Regions from separate parts of the Paenibacillus sp. S25 genome, predicted to be linked through region 2. Evidence: predicted binding sites of a transcription regulator. Region 2 holds the regulator's gene; the other holds the start of a gene.
The links. The regulator Rex, encoded in region 2, represses fermentation and respiration genes when NADH is low (regulators of the CRP and FNR family bind a similar motif). The targets are predictions, from matches to a motif close to TTGTGAAATATTTCACAA.

Region 1: the regulator Rex is predicted to act here: its motif matches at 5,039-5,056, upstream of KAI37_RS01105 (phosphoketolase family protein).

Annotation. Positions count from the first base shown of each region.
Region 1 is NZ_CP073683.1:243,728-253,229, reverse strand. Features, by position in the region: gene KAI37_RS01120 (TFIIB-type zinc ribbon-containing protein) at 1-548, opposite strand, end outside; gene KAI37_RS01115 (PspA/IM30 family protein) at 575-1,234, opposite strand; gene KAI37_RS01110 (aldo/keto reductase) at 1,418-2,260, opposite strand; gene KAI37_RS01105 (phosphoketolase family protein) at 2,536-4,920, opposite strand; gene KAI37_RS01100 (GntR family transcriptional regulator) at 5,215-5,937, opposite strand; gene KAI37_RS01095 (glycosyltransferase family 2 protein) at 6,290-7,441, shown strand; gene KAI37_RS01090 (PadR family transcriptional regulator) at 7,664-8,221, opposite strand; gene KAI37_RS01085 (tautomerase family protein) at 8,506-8,979, shown strand; gene KAI37_RS01080 (NAD(P)H-dependent oxidoreductase) at 9,276-9,502, opposite strand, start outside.
Region 2 is NZ_CP073683.1:3,463,504-3,473,005, forward strand. Features, by position in the region: gene asnS (asparagine--tRNA ligase) at 1-733, opposite strand, end outside; gene KAI37_RS15140 (acetate/propionate family kinase) at 866-2,062, opposite strand; gene KAI37_RS15145 (3-hydroxyacyl-CoA dehydrogenase family protein) at 2,059-2,931, opposite strand; gene KAI37_RS15150 (AAA family ATPase) at 3,068-4,570, opposite strand; gene KAI37_RS15155 (hypothetical protein) at 4,563-5,096, opposite strand; gene KAI37_RS15160 (cell wall elongation regulator TseB-like domain-containing protein) at 5,392-5,916, opposite strand; gene KAI37_RS15165 (amidohydrolase) at 5,954-7,255, opposite strand; gene KAI37_RS15170 (redox-sensing transcriptional repressor Rex) at 7,242-7,895, opposite strand; gene dinG (ATP-dependent DNA helicase DinG) at 7,940-9,502, opposite strand, start outside.

The DNA of each region.
Region 1 (9,502 bases), 2.7 Mb from region 2:
AAACGGATTTTCCGATATACATCAAAATGCTTCGTTTCCGTGTATTCGTAGTCTCCGCTCGTATAGGTTCTCACTTGGGTACCTTCACCTTGAACCTCAATTTTATTATGTAATTCATATAACCAGAAGGGCACATACATCCCGGTTATTCCCTTGATTCGGTCTGCTATCATGAACCGATTCGGCGTCAGACGGCCATTCTTGCACCATTTTTTGAAAGCAGCTATGGCTTCTTCCTTACTGATGGAAAAAGGAATAACCTGCGCTGGAGCCAGTTTCCCAGTCAGTCGATCCCCGAGAACCACGGCAGAACCACAAAAACTGCACACCGTTGCACTCGTCTCCACTTCGGTCATAATCACTGCTCCGCAGTTATTACAATGATACTCATGGGCCTCATCTTCTGAAAAAATACGATTTACCAGAGGATCAGGAATAGATTCGATATTGTCTTCTCTTCCACAACTATGACAGGATAGCATCCCTGTCTCACCGTCAAAGACCATGCCGCTGCCGCAGTTGGGGCATTTGTATTCGATAACCGGCATCTGCTCACCTCTTCATGTAGATACTGTTATGATTCCTTATGGTTGATTTTTTCTTTAATCGCAGCCAGTTCATCTTCTGCATTCGTACTCTTCTCGTATTGTGCAAATAAAGCATCCAGGTCGTCCTTCGTTCCTGCTCGAAGCTCGGCTATAGCCATCGCTTCATCATACGCTCTGTTCACCTGTTCTTCCATAACTTCGAAAGCAGAATTCTTGCTGCCCATAGAGTTCAAGGTTTGCTGTGCTTTGGCAACCGCCATCTTCCCTTTAAGTTCAGCGCGCCGCGCTTCTAGTTGCCCCATATCGGACACCAACTTCTCCTGCATTTGTTTCATATTTACGGCGTTTGTCGAAGCTACATCATAGGACGTTTGTAATTGTTCCAATTTCTCCGCCTGCAAACCTTTTCTCTCCAAAAACTTTCGAGCTTCCTCTTCATTACCAGCTTCCACAGACTTACTGGCATAATGCTGGAGCTTTTTGATTTCGGCTTTGCATTCATCCAGTGCTCTTTTCGCCCTTCTCTCATCAGCCAAGACTGAGGCCGTCTCCGCTTTCACCTTGCCTAGATCACTGTTTAAATTCCGCATATAATCGTCAATGGTTCTCTCCGGATCTCCCACCTTATCCACTAAGGCGTTAATATTCATTTTCATAATATCCCTAAACCTCGACAAAATCCCCATGATGACCTCCTTCGAAAGGACTACATTCCACCATATCATACATCAAATCCGGTAAAAAATGTTCATCCCAGCCATATATACTGGCCCATTGATCACTTTCAGATGTGTGTTCGTTTTATTATAAAAGCAAAGGGTCCAAAAACCCGCGACAGATTTTTGAACCCTTCTATTTATTGTTCCTGATTATAGTTCTTCATAGGACTTGGGGTCCTGGCCCCATATCCGTCCATCCTCACTGCTAAATGCCGAAATCACGTTCATTTCCTCTGGAGACAACTCAAAATCGAAAATATCCAGATTCTCCGTTTGGTGTTTTAAGGAAGAGGCCTTAGGGATCGGGATTGCTCCAAGTTGGATATGCCAACGTAAAATCGCTTGTGTAGTCGTTTTGCCATGAGCAGCAGCGATTTTCCCAATCTCTTCATTCTCCAGCATGCTGTGACCGCGACCCAAGGGGCTCCACGATTCCGTCACGATGCCCTGTTCAGCATCCTTTGCACGCTGATGCTCCTGATTAAATAATGGATGCAATTCAACTTGATTTAAGCTCGGCGTGACACCTGTTTCTCGAATTAAACGTTCATTATGCTCGGGCAGAAAATTGCAGACCCCGATGGAACGAATATAGCCCCTTTTCTTCGCCTCAATCAACGCCTGCCAGGCTTCAACATAGCGATCGATTTGGGGATTCGGCCAATGGATCAGATAAAGATCATAATAGTCCAGACCTCCTCTATATAATGACTCTTCGATCGTTACAATGGCTTCTTGATAAGCATGTCGGCGACCCGGTAGTTTGGAGCAAATCAACAATTCTTCTCTGGGCACAGAGCTCTGCTGGACCGCTTTCCCGACAGCACCCTCATTTTCATAGTTGAACGCTGTGTCGATCAAACGGTAACCTGCATCAATCGCGCCGGTAATCGCCTTGACTCCATCTGCACCCTTAAATCCAGCAGTCCCAAATCCAATGACGGGCACTTTAGTGCCATCATGCAATACCTTCTCCGGAATTTGTTGGTTCATATTAACAGCCTCCTTTACTATTCTCATATAACATAACACCTCTTCAAAGCACCGGCAAAATATAGAAATCCATTCCGTTCCCTATATATGTATATACCCACTAGTTCGTAACTTCCCTACCAAGTTCTCTGTGTGCTAAATCAAAAAGCGCCTGATCCCCATTGAAATCATACTTGAAGTCAAGGGGTCAGGCACTTGTACCACTACCAAATCATATATCCCACTTCATACTTAATGGCTTGGTTGTCCAACACAAAGTTGAAGTGTCTGTATTTTTATTTCAAGCCTTTCCATACCCAGTTCTCTACCTCTGGCAAATCAATGCCCTCTTCGCGAATGAATTGATGATGTTTCTTAACCGTAGCATCCATTTCATCCACAATGTTGGTGTACTTCTCAGCGTCAGGTAAGTTGAGAACAGCTTCCTTCACTAAGTCAAAACGATCCATTTGATTCAATACACGCATATCAAATGGTGTCGTAATATCGCCGTTCTCACGGTAACCATGTACATGCAAGTTATGATTGTGACGATCAAAGAACAGATCTTTGATCAGACCTTCGTAACCATGGAAAGCGAAAACAACTGGCTTGTCTTTTGTGAAAAAATGATCAAACTCGGCGTCGGATAATCCACGTGGGTCTAGTTTTTGACTTCTCAGTTTCAGCAAATCTACCACGTTGATGTACCGAATCTTCAAGTCAGGCAATTTTTCATGCAAAATGGAAATCGCAGCTAAACTTTCAATCGTTGGCTCTGTACCAGCAGAAGCAATGACAAGGTCAGGTTCTCCACCTTGATCTGTACTTGCCCAGTCAATGATCTTCAACCCTTTATCCACCAATTCTTTCGCTTCATCAGCACTAAACCATTGTGGACGTGGGTGTTTAGACGAAACAATCAAATTGATCTTTTGACGATCATTTAAAATGGTGTCGAAAACAGCCAACAAGGAATTGGCATCCGCTGGCAGATACTCCCGAATAAATTCTGGTTTTTTATCAGCCAAATGACCTAACAAACCTGGATCTTGGTGTGTATACCCATTATGATCCTGTTGGAATACTGTTGAGGTTGCTACGACATTCAATGATGGGATATCTGCACGCCATCCTTGATCCGTTGCTTTACGCAGCCACTTAAAGTGTTGGGTGATCATCGAGTCAACCACACGCAGGAAGGCTTCGTAACTTGCAAAGAAACCATGACGACCTGTTAATACATAACCCTCCAGCAATCCTTCAGCTTGGTGTTCGGATAATTGAGAATCAATTACGCGGCCATAGGATGATAAGAATTCATCATTAGGTTCAATAATTTGGTCCATCCATTGGCGTTTGGTTACTTCAAAAACAGGAGCCAAGCGGTTAGACATCGTTTCATCCGGTCCGAAGATTCTGAAATTACGATTTTCTTCATTTAAGAGAACCACATCTTTAACGTATTTCCCTAAAACCGACATATCTTGCGCAATCACTTTACCCGGTACGGAATTATCCAGTGCATAGTTACGGAAATCCGGTAATTTCAAGTCTTTAATGAGGTTACCCGCATTCGCAACAGGGTTCATTCCCATACGTTTATCGCCTGTAGGCAGAATTTCAGCAAGCTCAGAGTTTAAACGACCGTTTTCGTCGAACAATTCCTCTGGTCTATAGCTATTCAGCCATTCTAACAAAGCAGGTGCGTGCTGCATATTTTTTTGATCAACCGGAATTGGAACCTGATGGGCACGGAATGAATTTTCATTCGGTACGTTGTCCCATTCCTTCGGACCTGTCCAGCCTTTAGGTGAACGGAATACAATCATCGGCCACGCCGGACGAGTAAGGTCATTATTTTCACGCGCATTCTTCTGAATAGCTTCAATCTTCTCGATGGCCGTATCCAATACTTTCGCCATTTCTGGATGCATGTGATCCGGATTTTCACCTTCAACAAAGAACGGTTCCCAACCCAAACCTTTAAAGTATGAGGTCAATTCTTCTTGCGATTGACGAGACATAATCGTTGGGTTACTAATCTTAAAGCCATTCAAGTGCAAGATTGGCAGCACTGCACCATCTGTGATGGGATTGATAAATCTGTTAGAAAACCACGAAGCAGCTAATGGGCCCGTTTCAGCTTCGCCATCACCAATAACAACAGCCGAAATCAGATCAGGATTATCCAAAATGGCACCTACACCATGAGAAAGGGAGTAGCCTAATTCTCCACCTTCATGGATAGAGCCCGGTGTTTCAGGAGCAGCGTGTGAAGCAATACCGCCAGGGAAAGAGAATTGTTTGAACAATTTCTTCATACCTGGGATATCTTGTGTAATTTGCGGATAGATTTCAGTGTAGCTTCCATCCAGATAAGAATTTGAAACCATAACCTGGCCGCCGTGACCAGGACCTTCAATGTAAAGCATGCTCAAATCATATTTATTAATAACACGATTTAGATGTGCATAAATAAAGTTTTGGCCCGGGATTGTGCCCCAGTGTCCAATAGGCTTAACCTTCACATCTGAATCTTTTAAAGGCTCTCTTAACAAAGGATTATCTTTTAAATAAAGCTGACCTACCGAAATGTAGTTCGTTGCACGCCAATATGCATCAAGTTTTTTCAAATATGTTTTAGATGAATAATCTGCTAACACGGGTGATAATGACATTGTGTCCACTCCCTAAGTAGTTTTGTTTGTAATTTATTTCCGGAAATTTCATCTACATGTCCATCATAACGCTACGCCAATTTAATTCAACCTTTTTCACAAGTGATACGGTCCAATTTTGTGAAATTTTGAACATACTATGAAATATAAATTAAAAAGACAGTAAAAAAGCTCTTACATTTAAATATATAGAAGTATAAACCAATAAAATTTGTAATAAACGAGGTAATCGCAGGCTTCAATCCTTTTTTCAAAACCATAAAAAAAAGACTGGAGAATTCTCCAGTCTTATCATTAGTGAACCGATACAAAGGTATTAAATTTCAAATATTTATAATGAAATCGCATATGAGAAAACTCAAATGGCGTACCGTTATCTAAAAAGAACACACCTTCCATAATACCTACAGGCTCATTTTCATTTAAATGTAGTAGCTTTTGATCAGTCTCTTGAGACGGTTCTGCAAAAATGGATAAAAAAGATTTGGTGACGGCCAAGTTCCGCGAGTCCTCCAAATAATTAAAAATGGACCCCTCGATAATTGTCTGATTTAAATTCTGGACAATTTTAATGGGGATATAGCCCGTTTCAATCATAAAAGGATCATCATCAAACAGACGTAAGCGGACAATTTTGTAAACAAAATCATGAGTCTCCAAGAACAAATCGCGCTGTAATTCTTCTGTTGGCGGAATGACCTCAAAACTCAATACTTTGATTTTTGGCTTTTTACCATGCATTTGAAAATTATCAGTGACCCCTAGATTTGAGCCTTCGTAGTTAAAGATAGATTCATTTCTTATGTATAATGGATTTATAAATGTCCCGGAACCTTGTTTTTTGAAAATAATTCCGACATTCTCCATTTTAGTCAGAGCACGTTTAATTGAACTACGACTAACCTGGTAAGTCTCACTAAGACTACGTTCATCTGGCAATCTCATATCTGCAAACTTTCCCGCAAAGATTTTCATCTTGAGATCGTCAATAATTTGCTTATAGACAAATTGTGTCATATAGTACTCCTCTTTCAGGTCTTCTATAACTCTATATAGTTTACCATAACTTGCCCATTTCATCTCATGTTTGTTTCTGTTTGCTGAGCGGGCTTTCAGCGGATAGGAAGTGCCCTCGCTTTTACTTTACATCTCTATGCATAATACCATGATTACACATACATAACACCACTGAACGTGCCTGCAAAACAGCAGGAAATACAGAACCCCTACCTTAGCATCAGTAATAAAACCAAGCCTGTTTCGAACCTTGAGGGATGTTTGACTAGACCAGGCTACAATCCTTGAATACATTGTTATTATTTATCTTGTTCAAGCGTTTTCTAATAAGAATGGTGGGGGGGAGATCATATTGGCTATCCGCTACAGCGTCATCATTCCAACCTATAATCGAGCCCAGCAATTGTTGCTCACACTCGCTTCATTTGAGACACAAACCTATCCAAAGCAACTATTCGAAGTAATTGTAGCTGATGACGGTTCTACAGACGGAACGAAAGAAATGGTCGAAGGCTTCAAAGCATCCTATCCTCTTATCTATGTGTCACATCAGGAACAACGCGGTCGATCTGCCGTTCGAAATTTGGGACTGCGCCGTGCAAAAGGGCTATACATCATCTTCTGCGACGCTGACTTTGTAGTATTGCCAGAATTCATTAGGATCGTGAGCCGTTATCACCGTAAATATCCCAAGTCCGTGCTCTCAGGCATTCCTCACTCATGGGACGATGCTTTTACCCATTATTACCCTGACTTTTCTCCTGAAGAAAAAGAACAATGTCGCAACATACTTACGCAGTCCAACTTATGGAATGCTGACTATGAAGCAGCGAACGAAATTACTCCAATCATAACCCCAGAAGATATCCTTCACCAAACGGGTGCACTGTCTAAAGTAGTTAGTCCCACAAGAGTCCCCCCCAATACGCAGAAACAATTTGCCACAACGGATGTCGCTCCCTGGATGCTGCTGGTTACTCGTTGTGTAGCCATCAGACGCAGTCACTTGATTCGTATTGGAGGTTTTAATGAACGGTTTGTGCTGTATGGACTCGAAGACTGGGACCTTGGCTATAGACTGCATCGCTTGAAGATCCCTTTTTATTGCATCAAAGAGGTGGTCGGATACCATCAGGAACATCCAACCTATCTTAGAGGTAACGTTTTAAATACGGAAAACCTGAGAATCATGTATGAAACTTACGGATTCAATGACTCCTCGTTAAATTTATTTGCCCTTATCCCTCCATCCGAGGATTTTGAGACCTACAAAAATACGTTGCGGGTATTGCGCAGGGGATTCCGCTCTAGGTTAACACGCTCATCAGCACTGTTATTAAGAAGAACACTACGCATTGCAGCCAAACAGTTCTACGATCAAAGCCATACTCATGCATACAAGAAATCATTACACTTGATAAAAAAGAAAGCAGAGAATCGGAAAAGTCGAGTCGCTCACGTGTTACGAGAAATGCTGGTGAAGTCTGAAAAGCTGGTGGAATAATAGTTACTCATTTACAGCGTGCAAAATCGTATGTATTGCATCCTCCTTACGGGATAAAAAAACTCCTCCATAAAGGTGCAGGCCCAACTTGGCAAGCAGCTTTATGGAGGAGGAGTCGCCATGTCCGGAGATAACGACAAGAATTGTCGTTACTAGTTTACTATTCCTCTGATAGTCCAGCATGCTTTCTGATTATTCATTACATATGAATTTTACCAACTGCTAAGAACTCAATATTTTAATGCTATCATCGCACCAGCTAATTAAACTGCTAAACTGACTCTTACCATAGCTCATTGTGATCATCCAATATTTGTGATTATGGTCTTTATGCTCTACGTTGATAAGCCAACGTTCAAGTTCTTCAAAAATATGCAAGCTTTCCACTAGCTTTTCTTTGTGCTTCTGTATGTGCTTTATAATCGTTTCAGGCGAAGAATTCCCGCCAAAAAACACCCTCAACAGTAGCTCATTTTTTTTAAGCATCACCACATGCTCCATGGGCTGAGAAAGCCAGTCTGACAACGTCTGCCTTCCCTGATCGGTAATGCTGTAGAGTTTCTTGTCAGGCTTTCCTTTCTGTCGAATAACCTCGACTGCAATATCTTTTCGATCCAGTAGCTCTGCCAGGCTGGGATAGATCTGACCATAGTTCTCATTCCAAAAGTAACTAGTGCTTTGCTCCATATGTTGCTTTATATCATAACCGGTATGAGGACCCAGACTCAGAATGCCTAATACCGCAAACATTGTATTGGTTTTTCCTGACTGTCTCGCCATTATATATTATGCCTCCTGTTATCTCTAGCAAATCTCCGTAGTATGTCATGCTTTCATTAGACTAGACATAATTATAGCCCATTTAAACTAGCTTCACATCTCTCTATATATTATTTAAATATATATTATTATAATAATTAGTGTTGACAGGGGTTTATCGCCGTTTTATATTAACGATATCAACAAAATACCAATGAGCTTGCCAAGCTGAAGCCTTGGATACAGATATCATAAAGAATTCCAAAACATCGCTTGGTTAAATCTTAATAAGGAGATATCAGACCATGACCATGATCAGTGTAAATTATCCCGCAGGCCGCATAACGCTTGAACAGCGCCGTCTTTTGGCAAAAGGTTTGACGGATGCAGTTCTCGTTCCAGAGGTAGGTCAATATTGTCCGCCAGCAAGAGAAGGGTTTCAGGTCCATTTCACCGAACGTCCAATAGATTACATGGCAATTGGCGGGCATTTGCTGTCGGATCAGCCAGAACGTGATGTAATTACTGTCAATGTTCTGGTGATGGATGGTGACTGGCCTAACGACGTTCGCAAAAAAGTGCTTGAGAGTATTCTTGGCAGTTTGACTAAAGTACTTGGTGTACCGGAGCCATCCCCAACTTGGTGGGTATCCTTCCAGGTCATTGAAGAAGGCAGCTGGGGTTCTCGCGGCGGCGTGCTCTCCATTCTAGACCTGCTGGATTCAGGAGCCTTTACCGAGGAGAAAATTAAGGCTATCAAGCAAAATATTACACGGTAATGCGTGGAATTTGGTCATTTCCAAATATTGGAGGAGCATTCATATCTTGTCGGCTAGAGGATACGGGAAACACCGGGAAATCTCCTGACGTGGTGGCTAAGGCAATTTACAAACCGGCAACTGACGTCTTAAACCGTCTGCGGTATCCAGTAGGAGAACCATCCAAAAGGTTATATCTTTAGCAGTAACAAGCTTATAACTTAGCACAGTGTAATATGTCCATATGTCCAAACGAAAGAACACCCATAAGGGTGTTCTTCATTTTTCCAAAGAAACGTCCTCCAGTTTACGTATTCTTAATGGCTAGCCAAATCATGCTCCAAAGCTTGAAGAGAAAGGCTACCCCTCGTACTGCCTCCCTCTCCCGGTCTCATATCAAAAATACGATCGACAAATCGATTGACATCCAGCAGCATTGCTTTTCTTTCCTCCAAGGTTACACGCGGCACCGAGTAAAGAAGCTTAATCTCAGCATCCGAAAACTTGGCGAACCCAAACAAATTATCGTTCGCCGCGTAGAGCA
Region 2 (9,502 bases):
TTACAAACTGCTCCTGAACGCGCAAGGATTCTTCATGATCCACAAAAGCCATCTCAGGCTCGATCATCCAGAACTCAATCAGGTGACGACGTGTTTTGGACTTTTCCGCACGGAAAGTTGGACCAAAGGAATACACTTTGCCCAGCGCCATTGCCGCGGCTTCCATATATAACTGTCCGCTTTGTGTCAAATACGCATCTTCATCAAAATATTTAATGTGGAACAATTCTGTTGTGCCTTCTGCAGAGGAAGGAGTCAAAATAGGTGGGTCCACCTTCGTAAAGCCGTTACCGTTAAAGAATTCCTGTACAGCACGGATAATTTCCGCCCGTACGATCAGAACAGCACGTTGCTTGGCGGAACGCAGCCACAAGTGACGATGATCCATCAGGAAATCTACACCATGCTCTTTGGGTGTAATCGGGTAGTTTTCGGTTAAATGAATAATTTCAATGCCTGTAACCGTTAATTCAAACCCCGATTGGCTACGCGGTTCTTCACGCACCACTCCAGTAACGTAAAGGGAGCTCTCTTGAGTCAAGGATTTGGCGTCATTCCAAATATCCTCGGACACTTCGCTTTTCACGATAACCCCTTGAATATACCCGCTACCATCGCGCAGTTGCAGGAACTGAATTTTACCACTAGATCGTTTATTGTTTACCCAAGCGCCGATTGTAACCGTTTCCCCTACATGGCGGCCCACTTGGGCAATCGTACTTTTATTCGTCATGACCGTCTCTCTCCTCTTAACCGAAAATCAAACAGCCCTTCCCCCTGGGTCAGGCTGTTTGCTCTCGCTGTTTGGTGCATGCGGAACTCAAACAATAGTCCGCATGCATAAAGTTTACACTTTCGAACCGATCTATTGAACCAGACGGAACGTGTCGCGGGCAATAACCAGTTCTTCGTTCGTTGGAATGATCAGTACTTCTACCTTTGAATTTGCAGTTGTAATCCGGCGAGGCTCGCCAGAACGAATAGCATTCAACGATTCATCCAGCTCGATACCGAGGAATGTCAATTGCTCCAACACTCTCTTACGCAGAACGATGGAGTTCTCGCCTACACCTGCTGTAAATGCAATTACGTCTACCCCGTTCATTGCGGCAGCATACGATCCAATGTATTTGCGCAGACGGTATTCATACATTTCGAATGCCAATGTAGAATTAGCTTCGCCTTTTTCCATACCTTCTGTGATTTCACGCATGTCACTGCTGATACCGGAGATAGCTAAAAGTCCACTATGCTTGTTCAACATGGAATTGACTTCATTGACAGTCAATTCTTCTTTGTTCATGACATAAGGTACGATTGCTGGGTCCAAATCACCACTACGAGTACCCATCATAAGACCTTCCAGTGGAGTCATACCCATGGAAGTATCAACAGACAAACCGCCTTGAACTGCTGTTACACTACCACCATTACCGATATGACAAGTGATAATCTTCAGGTCTTCCAAAGGACGACCAAGGAATTTGGCGGCTTCCTTACTTACAAAATCATGGGAAGTGCCGTGGGCACCGTAACGACGAACCTTATACTTATTGTACAACACTCTTGGAATGGCGTACATATAAGCTTTTTCAGGCATGGTTTGATGGAACGAAGTATCAAATACCACAACCTGCGGTACATCTGGCATATTCAATTCAGCCGCTTTAATCCCCATCATGGAAGCAGGGTTATGCAGTGGCGCCAGGTCAAACAAGCGACGGATTTCACTCTTCGCTTCAGGCGTTACAACTGCTGACTGTTTGAAGATTTCGCCTCCATGAACCACACGGTGGCCCACAGCCTGAATTTCGCTAGTACTGGAGATTACACCATGTTCAGCATCTGTGAGTGAATTCAGCACTTTACGGATGGCTGTAGTATGCTCCAAAATTTCGCTAACTTCAGTGTATTCTTCTTTATTGGTTGGCTTATGCGTCAGGATGGAGGAATCCATACCGATGCGCTCCACCAAACCTTTTGCCAGAACGGACTCGTCCGTCATATCATACAATTGGTATTTCAGGGAAGAACTCCCTGCATTGATTACGAGAATTTTCATATCCGGTCACCATCCTTGTCGTACTTAAAGAAGCCTTCGCCCGATTTCACGCCCAGATTACCTGCACGCACCATTTTTTTCAGTACGATGGACGGACGATATTTCAATTCGCCGAATTCACGGAACATACGCTCCAGAGCAGCCAAAACGGAATCCAGACCAAAGCGGTCAGCCATTTCCAAAGGACCGCTTTGGAAATTATAGCCGATTCGCATAGCGTCATCGATATCTTCAGCAGAAGCCACGCCTTCTTGAAGTACATGGGCCGCTTCGTTAATCAGCAGACAGATAATCCGGCTTGTTACGAATCCAGGAGATTCATAAATCATGACTCCTTTTTTCTCCACTATTTCTTCCACGAACAATTTAGTGTGTTCAAATGTATCGTCCGAAGTTTTCAAACCACGAATAATTTCGACGAGATCAATACGGGATACTGGATAAATAAAGTGCATACCAATAACACGCTCAGGATACTTGGTCGAGCTAGCAAGCTCGGTCAGGCTCAGCGTGGATGTATTACTTGCAAGAATAATATTGCTTGGACACACATGGTCTAGCTCTTGGAACACTGCTTTCTTCTCGTCCAGATTCTCTGTAATAGTCTCAATGACCATATCACAGCTGCCGAGCTCCGCCAAATGGATTACTTTTTGAATACGGGATAAGATCAATTTTTTCTCAGCTTGAGTAATTGCCCACTTTTCCAGTTGTTTGTCCAGACTCGTTTCAATCATATTGTAGGCGTAGTCTAGTTTCTCTGGTGTCTGCTCTACCAGCAGCACATCGATTCCTTTGGACGCGAGCATTTCAGAAATCCCCTGTCCCATGGTGCCGCCGCCGATGACGCCGATTTTTTTAAATTGCATGATTCTTTACTCCACCCTTTCCTGGTCACTCTCATATATTGTATCCTTCTTTGTCGAAAAATACATGTTTATGTCCCAATAGATAATAATATCTTAGCACGGACTAAAAGTAAAAAAAAATAACCAGCATAAAAAATTATGCTGGTAATAAAGCATTTTCACTAAATTGACATCTAAATTGGTCTCCAGACAGAGTTTCTTCCTTCATCAGGATGTCAAGTGAGTTGTCGAACACAGGACGATGCTTTTCCAGCAGCTCCAAAGTTCGGGTATGCAGGTCAGCCATAATCTCACCATTTTCCCGCATGAGTTCTTCTTTGGTTACCATTTCCATGTTAATAATGCCAAGTGAAGTCAAACCAGAAGTCATCATCGTGTGGACAATGTTCAGCGCCTGCTCAAAATCATTACTTGAGCCGGTACTGCGACCGCCATAGTACATTTCTTCCGCCGTAGCCCCTGCGAGCGAGATCATAATTTGCTCCTCCAGGAACTGCTTGGTGTATAAATAATGCTCTTGCTGTGGATTGTGGCGCACATAGCCAAGCGCTTTCCCACGAGGGCTAAGTGCTACCTGGCTTACGCTACCGGGACGAACAATTTCGGCCATAATAGCATGTCCTAGTTCATGAATCGCTACACGTTTTTTCTCTTCCAAGGTCGATTCTCGGTCTGTCTTTTCACCCATCATCACTTTGTCAATTGCCATCGACAGATGCTTCTGCGCAATCATTTTCTGATCCTGTCTCATCGCATAGATTGCCGCTTCATTCATCACGCTCTCCAGCTGTGCACCAGAAAACCCGTAAGATTCCTCAGCAATTTTGTCCAGATTCGCATCTTCCTGAATCGGTTTGTTTTTGGCATGAATTTTTAGAATATGAAGACGGCCCTTCTTGTCAGGCAGATCCACTTGAATATGACGGTCAAAACGCCCTGGACGCGTTAAGGCGCTATCCAGCATTTCTTTACGGTTTGTTGCCGCAATGATCAAAATCCGCGGTGTATCTGCCGAATAAATACCATCCATTTCTGTCAGTAACTGATTCAAAGTCTGATCATATTCTCGTTGCTGTCCACCCTCACGTTTACCACCAATTACATCGATTTCGTCAATAAAAATAATTGCATTTTCCTTCTTTTCCTTGGCTGCACGAGTACGCGCCTCCCGAAACAACTCACGGACGCGACCCGCTCCAACACCAACGTACATTTCAACAAATTCACTACCTGAGGCTGCAACAAATACAGAATTAGTGTAGTGTGCCGCTGCCTTCGCCATCAGCGTTTTTCCGGTTCCCGGAGGACCTGTGAGCAAAACGCCTTTTAATGGACGGATACCAAATTTGGAAATTTCATCATGTCGATTCAAAAAATCCAGGGCCTCGCGCAGTTCCTGCTTGGCGCTTTCTTGCCCACCGATTTCCTCAAAAGTCAGCTTGTCCGGACCATTTTTTTTACGTTTACGCTCTTGCCCAGCACCTACGGCCAAACCGCCACGCGCATGCATAAGCATTAACAAGCCGCTAAGCATCACGCCAGCAACCAGAAGAGGGATAATATTTACCCCAATAAAAACGAGAAATATAATGGTTACCGGCACAATGCCGATTAATATTTCCTTGATCCATCTAGGCATTAGGCCATACCCCCATTTGCTGAGATTGACGTGGCAAAACGATAAACTTGGTCGCTTTACCTTCGCTGAGTCGGATATAGACATTGTTCGAATCCATGTCGGTATCAGCTTTGATACCCGTCTTTTTCTTTTTCATCTGCTCAACTGTAGATGAAATTTGAGTATACTTTTTATTTTCCATCGCTTCAGCCACAGGGAACATAGCCTCAGACCACCATTGATTCAGTGCTGAATTGGAACGATCTGTGATATCCAACTTAATAGTGCGGCTACCAATGATGGATTGTCCTTTTTGCTTAACCACATCGACCAATTTGGCCACATCTGCCTGCGGTTTGAGATCTAGTTTCAATACAACCTGATCCTGTTTAATATCTATTTGAGCGCTTGTCACGCCTGGATATTGAGATACCAGTTTTTCCAGAGGACTTTGCATTGTAACCTGACGGTAAATGAACCATCCCCCAAATAGCAGCAAAGCTGCCAATACTGCCGCCACAACGATAGGAACTGCACGCAATTTCAAACAACATCCTCCTCTCAAAATGTAACACCCAGAAGAAACGGGACGAATGTCAACAAACAACCAAATTGCATGATCTTATAGTATCAGCAATTCTTTTTTCTATCATTTTTGTCTATCACTTATAAAATATAGTATATCATAACGTATATCTAATATCGAAGGCAATGTGTGGAGGAGTTGCGGCATAGCAAAACTAAAAGACGTAAATACGATTTTTTTCGCATTTACGTCTTTTTCTTGAACTTTCAATTATTTACTAGTCATTCATTCCACATCTGCCAATCCTTACACCAGCTCAGTTATTGGGCAAAGTATACTTTACACCCGTCGCTCCCCCATCTGAAAAACGGTAAAAGGTATAGTAATGATGGCTTCCATCATCGTAAAACAGCTGCCACACATATTCGCCATTGAACACACTCGGCCGGAGGCTTACAATTTTTACACCTGGAAGCTGCTGCTGAATTAGCGCCATCATTTTTTGCTCATCGACTCCGTTCTTCAGCAGCTCGGTATGAACACCGCTATTATCTGCGGCAGGTACGTTAGGTTGTCCCTCCACTTTTTGAAAAGGAACCCACACCATTATATTTTCATTCTGTGCATTTTTCCCTTGAACTACCCAATATACCTGATCCCACACAGACTTCCATGTTTGAGTCGTGCTAACCAGACCACCTGATTGCTTGGCCTTAATGATAGCGGCATTTTTCTCAGCCACCTGGTCTTGAGTAACATAGGAATAATACCAGAAAATGCTGACCAGGATCAGTATCACGGCCAAAATGGCGACCGCTATCCATTTTTTCTTATTTTTCAAACCTGTGCTTCCTCTCTAAGGGGATGTGACACCTAAATTAGCGCGACAGCAGCCCTTCAAAGGCGGCTTGTGCCTCATGTTTGATACGTTCCTCGTCCATAGTCAGGCATTCGCCGTTTTTCACAACCTGGCGACCGTCTACCCACACATGAGCCACGTCCTTGGCGCTTGCAGAGTATACCGCATGGGAAATAAGATCTGTACGCGGCAAGAAATGTGCCTGATTCAGATCCAACGCGATAAAGTCAGCCTTGTTGCCTGCTGCCAACGCTCCTACTTCTTTTAAACCAATCGACTTTGCACCGTATTCTGTTGCCAGACGCAGCGCTTCACTTGCAGGAACTGCTGTAGGGTCACCGGATACACCCTTGTGAATAAGTGCCGCCAGACGCATTTCCTCGAACATATCCAGGTTATTATTGCTGGCAGGACCATCCGTTCCGAGAGAAACAGTAACCCCTGCACGCAGCAATTCAGGCACTCTTGCCACACCACTTGCCAGCTTCAAATTGCTACCAGGATTATGCGAAACCGCTACACCACGTTCAGCCAGTAAAGCTATTTCTTCGTCGTTCAAATGAACGCCATGGGCAACAAGCGAAGGACGGGAGAAAAAGCCAAGCTTATCCAAGTGTGCAACTGGACGCAAACCGTAGTCGCGTACGTTTTGCTCCACTTCGGCGATCGTCTCAGACATGTGTGTATGCAGTGGCAAGTCCAGATCATGCGCAGCTTGTACGAATTTTTCAATAAACGCAGGTGGACATGTGTATGGCGCGTGCGGAGACATCATCGTTGTAATACGCCCGTCTGCTTTACCATGCCAGTTACGCGCAAAAGTCACGGCCTCAGCCAGCTTGATTCGCTGTTCTTCTTCCGAGCATAGTCCAATTGCTCCACGCATCAGACTTGCACGAATACCTGACTCTTCAGCTACACGAGCCACCTCATCCATATGATCGTACATGTCCAGGAAGGTCGTTGTTCCACCTTTCAGCATTTCCAGCACAGACAAGGACGTACCCCAGTACACGTCCGTAGATGTAAACTTGGCTTCCATAGGCCACATTTTTTCCTGAAGCCATACTTGAAGTGCCAAGTCATCTCCATGCCCACGCAGCAGAGACATCGCCGCATGACCATGGGTATTAATCAGACCAGGTAAAAACAATAGCCCTTTACCATCAATCGCTTCCGCTTCTTCCTCACCCGCAGGCAAAGTTTCGCCAATATAAGTAATACGGCTATCCTCCACAATCATAAAACCATGGACTACCCCAGCTTCTGGTCCATTTACGGCAAAAGAGCCATTTTTAATCATCCATTTATTCACTGTCATATTGTGTTTCTTCCTTTCCGTCCTCCAAATAATAAGCGAGGCTAAGCAAATCAGTTGTAAAGTCTGTGGCATGAATCCGAATGTTGGCCGGTGCCTTGAGAGTAGTCGGTGCAAAGTTCAGGATCGCTCCAATTCCGCTCTCAATAAGCCTGTCAGCCACGTGCTGTGCTTCAAAATCAGGTACGGTAATAATCCCGATTCGAATGTTTTTTTCTCTCACAGTCGCTTCCAGTTCATCCATCGGTTGAACGACCAATGTATTGATCTTGGTCCCTACCTTATCCGGAAACGCATCAAATACTGCGACAATCTTCATATTGTCTTTTAAATAAGCGTTATAATTCGAAAGGGCTTGCCCCAGATTACCGGCACCGACCAATACGACATTAATTTGCTGGTCGATTTTCAGGATATGGCGTATTTTCTCGATTAGATAAGAAACATCATAACCGATACCCTTCCGACCAAAATCTCCAAAATAGGCGAGATCTTTACGGATTTGGGCCGGGTTCAAATCTAGCCTCTGTCCCAACTCTTGAGAAGAGACCGTAGCCACCTCCCGTTTGTGAAGTGCATTCAGATAACGTAAATATACGGGTAACCTCCGTACGACAGCCTCTGAAATTTTATCTGATTTCATACTTGCTCCCCCTAATTGTAACGAACATACTTAGTGTCCGTCCGTTATGCCTCTGTCTCCGGGGCGGATTGGAGCCATTCGGCGATGCGGGGCACCATTTGCTCCGATGGCATATGCTCCATTTTTGGTCCCGGTAACGAGTACAAAAAGTGCTTTCCGTAATAGGATTCGATCACACGCGTATCGTAAACGATAACGACCCCGTGGTCGCTCGCTGTACGTACCAACCGACCAAATCCCTGTTTGAAGCGAATGACCGCTTGTGGTACAGACAGCTTCATAAATGGATTCTTCTTCTGCTGCTGAAGCAGCTCGCTTTTTGCCTCCAGCAACGGGTGATTCGGCGGTTGAAACGGCAAGCGAACAATGGCCAGACAAGTCAGAGCCTTTCCTGGAATATCGACGCCTTCCCAGAAGCTGCTGGTTCCCAGCAATACAGAAGCTTTAGCTTCCTGAAAACGGCGGGTTAGCTTGCTGCGACTCCCACTGTCCACACCTTGTCCCAGCACAGTAATTTCGCTGGCTGCTAAGGCCTCTTTGAGCGGCTCATACACTTGCCGGAGCATCCGATAGGAAGTAAACAGAACGAGCATTCTCCCCCGCGTCGCCTGAGCAGTCGCTCCTAGAGAGCTAACGAGCATATCTACAAAATGTGCATCTCCTACACTGCCCTTCACACTTGGAAAATCCCGTGGAATGACCAGCAACACCTGATCCCTGTAATTAAAGGGTGACGGGAGCTGCGAAGTCATCAGCCGCTCTTGATCTGCGGCCTCCTGCAAGCCGAGCTGATCGATCATGTACTGAAACGACTTATCTACCGATAAGGTAGCAGACGTCAGAATAATGCTTCTTTTTTTGTCAAAAAACATTTCTTTCAACTGGCGGCTCACATCGACGGGCACCGCATAAAATTGCAATGATTTACTACGGAATTGTCCACTCGCTTCGAGCCAGTATACGGTTGTTTCATCATCGAGTCGCATAAAAAATCGCAAATTTTCTCGAATCCCCGCCAAATCCTTGAGCAGACCCGTGATATCTGTAATAAGGCTATCCGCCGCATAATCGTCATGTTCTTCCTTGACGTCCAGCATCAGCTTGTCGCCCTTGCGCAAAATTTCACTCATCGTTACATATAGCTGATTTTCCAAAGCCCCCGCCTGATCCCACTTTGCAGGCTTGGCTGAAGGTTTGAGACGGGAAGAAAACTGTCCTGTTTCACCCGGTGTCGCATCGCTTCGCTCAGGCAACATGCCAAACAGCTTGTCGCTTAGCAGGTCCCAAGTTTCTTTAACCTCTAACACGAGCGGATATATCTGGTCGATGGTTGAGGCCCAATCCGCCGACTTCTCGTGCCCCGATTTTGCCAACTGTTGACGAAGTGAAGGCAGTTGTCCATTCTTGCTGTCTTTGAACAGTCGCGTCAGTGTATGCACGAGTGTGAAATATTTCATATGCATACCTAGGTGCTTACCAGCTACTTCCTCCAGGTGATGGGCTTCATCAATCACCAGGTGTTCATAGCTCGGCAACAACTGGTGACTGGCTTTGACGTCTGTGAACAACTTAGAGTGATTCGTAATAACAACATCCGCTATCCCTGC